One region of the [Clostridium] saccharolyticum WM1 genome, then DNA from elsewhere that is predicted to be linked to it. Evidence: riboswitches for the same ligand, from Rfam matches in the RefSeq annotation. Region 1 holds a riboswitch; each other region holds the start of a gene.
The links. Region 1 has a riboswitch for cyclic di-GMP ahead of CLOSA_RS17690 (RNA polymerase sigma24 factor). Riboswitches for the same ligand answer to the same signal wherever they lie in the genome.
Positions count from the first base shown of each region.

Region 2: linked by a shared signal. The riboswitch ahead of CLOSA_RS15830 (sigma-70 family RNA polymerase sigma factor) and the one ahead of CLOSA_RS17690 (RNA polymerase sigma24 factor) in region 1 are both predicted to bind cyclic di-GMP.
Region 3: linked by a shared signal. The riboswitch ahead of tnpA (IS200/IS605 family transposase) and the one ahead of CLOSA_RS17690 (RNA polymerase sigma24 factor) in region 1 are both predicted to bind cyclic di-GMP.

Region 1 covers NC_014376.1:3,797,860-3,800,125, reverse strand. The annotation lists gene CLOSA_RS17695 (S-layer homology domain-containing protein) at 1-637, shown strand, start outside; cyclic di-GMP riboswitch class I at 660-747, shown strand; gene CLOSA_RS17690 (RNA polymerase sigma24 factor) at 1,093-1,587, shown strand; gene CLOSA_RS17685 (sensor histidine kinase) at 1,865-2,266, opposite strand, start outside.
Region 2 covers NC_014376.1:3,402,084-3,404,349, reverse strand. The annotation lists gene tnpC (IS66 family transposase) at 1-238, shown strand, start outside; gene CLOSA_RS15830 (sigma-70 family RNA polymerase sigma factor) at 521-934, opposite strand; cyclic di-GMP riboswitch class I at 1,417-1,503, opposite strand; gene CLOSA_RS22710 (GntR family transcriptional regulator) at 1,473-1,886, opposite strand; gene CLOSA_RS15820 (P-loop NTPase family protein) at 1,870-2,266, opposite strand, start outside.
Region 3 covers NC_014376.1:1,527,014-1,529,279, reverse strand. The annotation lists gene CLOSA_RS07285 (family 78 glycoside hydrolase catalytic domain) at 1-553, opposite strand, end outside; gene CLOSA_RS23670 (hypothetical protein) at 519-713, opposite strand; partial or broken gene tnpA (IS200/IS605 family transposase) at 737-925, opposite strand; cyclic di-GMP riboswitch class I at 1,289-1,374, opposite strand; gene CLOSA_RS07275 (rubrerythrin family protein) at 1,927-2,266, opposite strand, start outside.

The sequences.
Region 1 (2,266 bases):
TACCCGTGAGGAAATCGCAGTAATATTTACAAACTATGCAAAGGCAACCGGCTATACGCTGCCAATCACCCGTGAAGCGAGCGTCTACGCTGATGCTTCCAGTATTGGAAGTGCATACAAAGACGCTGTAAAAGCCATGCAGCAGGCAGGAATTATGATGGGCGGCAGTGACAATAAGTTCAATCCAAAGGGAAATGCCACCCGTGCCGAGGTTTCCTCCATGTTAGGCCGTTATATCAAGCTGACCATCAACCCTGCCACAGCGCAGGGCTGGGCGCAAAACGATGCCGGACAGTACCTGTACTACAAGGATGGCAAAGCTCTAACCGGCACACAGACCATCGACGGTGTGAAGTATTTCTTCAATACCGATGGTACGCTGAAAACCGGCTGGGTCAAGGACGGCGATAACTGGCGTTTTTATTCCGGTAAGACAATGTTAGTCGGCTTTTGGGATCTTGGTGCAAACGGAAACAATAAGACCTATTACTTTACTAAGGACGGTCTGATGATATCCGGTAAGTGGCTTGAGATTGACGGCAAATGGTACTACTTCTACACTGATGGCTCCCTTGCCAGAAGCACCAAAATCGACGGCTATGAGGTGGACAAAAATGGAGTGAGAAAGACAAAGTAACCGATATTTCTAAGAAACAGAATTGAATTAAGGGCAAACCCATCAAAAGATGGGGACGCAAAGCCGAGGGTCTAAGGCGCACATTGTGCTATGATAGTCTGGCTGCAAAAAAACTGCAAAGAGCCTGCTCTCTATCATAAGGGCAGGCTCTTGTCATAAGCAGTTTTAGCTGAATTATTTGAAGTACAGACCTCTTTCGCTGTGCGCCATAGCGAAAGGGGTAACCACATGAGCATTCCAAACTTCCATCCTTTTCGGGGGTGGAAATAGAGACGGCGCACGACAAATTCATATAGGTAAATATAAAAAGACAGCATTTTGCTTTTACAGGCAGAGTGCTGTCTTTTTGTATTTGACAAAGTTCCTTTTGATACGACATTTTTCGGCTTTTCACTGCCGTGGTCCTCCCTCCGATTTGTTTCGCATTTTAGCAAAACAGATCGGAGGAAAGGAATATGAAGAATTATAAAGAGAGTGATTATGCACTGAATAAGTTCAGTGAGGGCATTGTGTACCGCTTTGCCGACCGTATTGTGGAAATTACATTGGAGGATTACCTTGCGGAGAATCCCGGCAAAACAGCAGAGGACTTTATGGAACTAAAAGCCCTGTCGGACGAAATCTATCATCAGCAGGTCATAGACGAAAATCGGACAAGCCGTTTGGATGTCAGTATCAATGGCTTAGAGGATACGGAGGCGCTTGCTACGGCTTCTCTTGATGTAGAGCTGATACATAAAAAAGATACTGAAAAGGCCATAGAAGCCGCCAGACAGCTTCTTGACAGCGGTGGATTAACAGAAGTTCAGCGGCGGCGGTTCCTGTTACATTTCTTTCAAGGATTATCCTATCGGCAAATTGCAAGCTGCGAAGGAGTGCATTTTACTTCTGTACATGAAAGTATAAAAGCAGCTACGGCAAAGTTGCAAAGGTTTTTTGACATTGGGTAACCTAAACGGTAAACAGCGAATAATTATTGTCTGTTGATACATGTTGCCCACTTCACCACGGTTTAAAAATGTCCTTATGATACCGTGGTGAAAGTCGAGGGGTTAAGGTCATTAGGAGGCTATGGTAGTCTAACTACAAAAATCACAAGAGCCTGATCTCAAAATAGTGAGCAGGTTCTTGCTGCCTTTTACAAATATCTCTGATATCAGGCAGAGCTTTTGCTATGAACGATGGCCAAAAAGCACAATGTGAGGACTTAATAGATAAAACAATCTCCTATGCAGTAGCCTGAAAAATAAACCAGCCATCCTTAACCGAAAACTGAAATACACCGCCATGCTTTTCCACGATATGAGCTATGCTTTTTGTGCCAAAGCCATGCCCCTGCTCTTGTGATATTGGAAGCCCTTGGTGAAATATCGGCTCTATCTGATAACTATTGTGTAGATCAATGCACAGCTTATTATTTTTGGAATACATACGCAGCCGGATGATGCGTTTGTTGCTGTCAGGTATCTGTTCACAGGCATGGATAGCATTTTCCATGGCGTTTGACAAGAGCGAGCAAAGCTCAGTATCGCTGAATGGAAGCTCATTCGGCAGTTTCGCATCCACCGTCAGCAGGATTGACCCTTGTTTCGCTTTCGTAGCGAAAGCGGACAAAATCAGGTTGACGGT
Region 2 (2,266 bases), 400 kb from region 1:
TGGTAAACACAGCTGGCACATCATCGATTCGAAGAACGGTGCAGAGGCTAGCGCTGCCTTATATAGCATTGCTGAAACAGCAAAAGCGAATGGTCTTAAGCCGTATGAGTACTTCTCTTATCTGCTTGAGCAGTTAATGCATTATCCAAGAAATAATGTTCCGGATGATGAACTGGTAAAACTAATGCCGTGGTCAGAGGAATTGCCAGATCGTTGTAGAAAACTAAAAACACGGTAAATATACCGCCGCCCCAATCGGGCGGCGAACTTGTTGGCCGGGACTGGTTATTTACCATTTACTATTAGTGTTACCCTTTTTTAGGACACGGCGATATCAGGGAGGTATCACCGTGCCTATTTTTTATTATCATGCGCGCCTTTAACGGTTACTGCAAACGGGCGTTGAAGAACGAAGCAGCCAACGCCCATAGGGATACGAAGAGTCAGCAAGATACGCGAAGTGACTTTTTCTGACCTGTCCTCAGAAGATAAATCAGCTTTACACCTATGCGCTAAAAAACTAAATTTCTATTAGTTTCTTCAGCTTAGATAAAATTTTTGAAAGCCTGCGACTAACCGTAGATTGGTTGAGTCCAATGCTTTGAGCAATCTGTGACTCGCTTTTCTCATTGAAGAATATTTCGTCAATGAGAGAGCGTTCATCCTCCGGCAAGATGTCAAGAGCAGCCCACAGTGACTCCAGCTGCTCCTGATGTATGAGCTTGTCCACTATGTCCGGCTGAACACGGACTATGAGGTAATCAATGTTAACACCATCCTCATGGAACCGCTCCAGCGACAGCTCATTCTGGCGAATCAGCTTGTTCTGATAGCGCTCCGCTTCACGCTCTTTATGATAGGCACGGTAGACGGCTTCGCTGACCTCCACACGCTGCCTTTTTACAATAATGGTATATTTTTTATTCACTGACATATGTTTGTCCTCCTAATTTTCAAAATTTTGTTGAAAACGAAGGACAAGAAGGCGGTGATCTACAACGAGGAATATCTCCTAAAAACGCAAAAAGAGCGCACCAGCGGACATAGTCGTCCGTTGATACACTCTTGTAGATATGTTCGTATTTAACACGTTCTGTTAGTTCGTGTTTGTGACCGCTCTGCGCCCATGCGCAGCATAGCCTTTTTTTGACAAGTTACCGATTATAGCTGTATGTAGGAGATAGATGTCCGCTTCATCACGCCCGACCGCTGCTGAGCAGTGGTCGCCTTAAGTTCAAGGCATATTGAATACACATAGAAAACCCTCCAAACTGGTGAGCTTGGAGGGTTACGATATGCTTATTCAGGCATTAAGATAGACCCGCCAAACTCACGTTTTTTTTGTTGGCGGGTAGCGCCTTTCATTTATTATGAAAAAAACCTGCCGCAAAAGGGCAGGTTTCATACGCAATCCTTTACGGCAGCCAGACTGTCATAATGCTCTCGCACTTTAGACCCTCGGCTTTGCGTCCTTACCTTTCGGCAAGTTTGCCCTTTGTCGGAATTCTATTTTCAAAACCATAATCAGAGTTGTCATTGGAATATTGAAATACCACTTCAATGATCTGCTGCCTGTCATATCCAAGTGCTTTCATTGCATGCAGGAACTGCTTGGTTGTATACTGAACCAGTTCCTGACGCCGGTACATGATTTTTTCCTGATCCTTAATCACCGAGTAACCTTTTCCTGTTTCCTTCCCCACCAAACCTTCATGAACCAAAGAAATCATGGCGCGCTGTACGGTATTTGTGTTGACCTGTGCTTCGGACGCTATTTTTCTAAACGAAGGAATTGGCATACCCGGTGCCAATTCACCGGATAAAATCAATTTTTGAAAGTGATTATGTAATTGAAGATAGATGGGAATTTTACTGTCGAAATTCATTATGCTGCCCATCCTCTTCCAGCTTCATTTGACCGGTATTCAGATTTATAACCTGATCAGTAAGTCCGCGCATACGCTCTGCGGAGGACGCGGTTAGAAGCACGGCTATGTATGCGTTAACCTCAATGAGCATTCTCTTTATGATTTTTTGATCATACGCTGAAGCATCTGTAAACATATCCTCCAGAACCAATAAATCAGGAGCTTTCAGGATTTCTCGTATCACCAGCAGTCTGCGGATCTCGCCTGATGTCAGTTCGCTGCATAGCATCTTCTCCTTACCATCCAGCCCGGCAATCAACAGCATACCGGTTAGCATATTGTCAGTTTCGTGCTTTGCATTTGCTTTCTGTAAGACCTGTAAGGGGGTCTGCTCCAGT
Region 3 (2,266 bases), 2.3 Mb from region 1:
CTTCGTAATGAACCTTTTGATCATAGCGCAAGTCATTCAGATATTTCTTATAAAAGCTGTAACAGTCCATATGATAGCAGGCAGTATTCACAAAAACCTGGGCATCTGCCGTCCAGCCAAGTCGCTCATCCCGTTGGGGACAGTCCGTTGGTATATCAATAAAATTTCCCCTCTGTCCCCATAAGGAATTTTGCATCAACCGGTTTAATTTTACATGATCCGTACTTACCTGCAAGGTTTGTTGAAGGTCAGAATACAAAACCACTCCGGTAAAATCCTTTGGGTCAATCTTGCTTATACCAGAAACCTTTACATAACGAAAACCATAGAATGTAAAGAATGGCTCCACTTCTTTTATACACCCATCTGATGTATAGTTATATTCCGCCTTTGCCGACCTGTAATTGCCATTATAAAAGCATTCCTGCTGCAGTACTTCCCCATATTGAAGATGTATTTGCCCGCCTCTTTCTTCACGGCAGATGAATTTACAAAAACCCACCATATTCTGCCCAAAATCAAGAATCTGCTCTCCTTTGGGAGAGACAAAAATTGACGGATGTATTTTCAGGAACCAACCTGTATGTTACCTCCTGTTTTATACAAGATGTCCGAACCGATGGATTTTTGCTATCGTCCCTGGTTTCCCCATTATAGATCGAAGCATCCAAAATAACTGAATCTGACGCTTTCCAAGTCTCATCTGTTTGAATAACACATCTGCTTCCGTTTCACGTACATGATCCGGCATAATATGGCCTTCTAAGATTTGGACCCCCTTATAATTACATAGTTGCTTCAAGACTTCTCTCAAATCTTCCTTGTATTGATTATAAATTACTTTTCGTCTATACTTAGGTGTGAAGACGATATGATATTTGCACATCCATTTCGTGTGTGCCAGTTCATTGGCTTTCTTCGCCATTGAAATCACCTTTCCTTTCTCTAATAGTGGCTTGGACACCTCTATTATAATCGGAAAGGTGATTTTTTGTATAACTTACTGACTCGCACCCGCATAGCGGGTGGTTTATTATTTCACATGGATTCATTTCTCTTAAAGAGAAACTCACCCATGTTCAACAGGCTAAAGCCCATAAGCAAAAAAATCAGCACGTGTACGTACTCGGCTGTCTTTATCTCCACCTCAAAAAACAGATGTTGGAATGAAGCATACAGATAACCTCTTATCTAAGTAATATGCAAAAACTGGTATCTTCCTTGTTTGAAAGACGTTACAAAACACAAAAACCTGCCTTCAAATGAGGACAAACGCCTAATAAATTATTCTGACAACTGGGCAAACATAGTACAAGAAACGCCTTAGACCTTCGGCTTTGCGTCCCTTTTTTAACAGGTTTTCCTTTGACTTATTTTTAATAGTAACTATTTATTTATAATGGCTACTTCTGTTCTAAATGGATCAGGTAATAATAATACGCATTGAACTCTGTAAAACTTGTTTAAAATTACATGCATTTGTTTCATTCTTAAATAAATGCATTTATAGCAAAAGGATACTTTTGTTAATTTCTGTAACTGCGCAAATTATAACAAGTACAATAGATAACAACAATTAGTAATATCATTTAATGTGCAAAATACACATAATTTACAATACTGGGGAATATTATAGAGGAAACAAAACTGCCTTGATATATCTGTTATATTAACAATATATTTTAATTGTTTTTTTCTGCAATTTTCTTTGAGTAAGCATTTCTCTTTCACGTCACATCACTAAACCTGAAACAGGCTTAAAAAAAGCAGACCACTCTCCTGGTGGAGTGAACTGCTTTTAAGTACTGTGAACCTAACTTTTAAAATATAGCATCTATAAGACAAAAATTGCTTCCATGTTCATATAGCTGTACTTGGTTGTATTAAAATTAACCATTCGTTAACTATCTAATAAATAGTTTAAAATTAATAGATACAATCGTTAAGAGGGCGATAATAACCTTGAGGAAATCCGCAGACAGGACAAATCTCAGGAGCACAAAGACCTGACATAATGTTTCCACATTGTATACAGGTCCACAAAATTTCGTTTGGTTTACAGTAAACCTGATTTAATATAATGTTATTATACATCTGTTGAAATACTAATTCATGATTAAAATTTATGTTTGCAATTCCAGCCATTAATGAGACAATTTCATTGTAACCTTCTTGCCGAGCTACCTGAATAGCATTTTGATACTCAATACTAGCCAAATTGTTTTCAGCTTTCGCTGATTCAATCAAAGTTTCTGCCGTTCCAGGT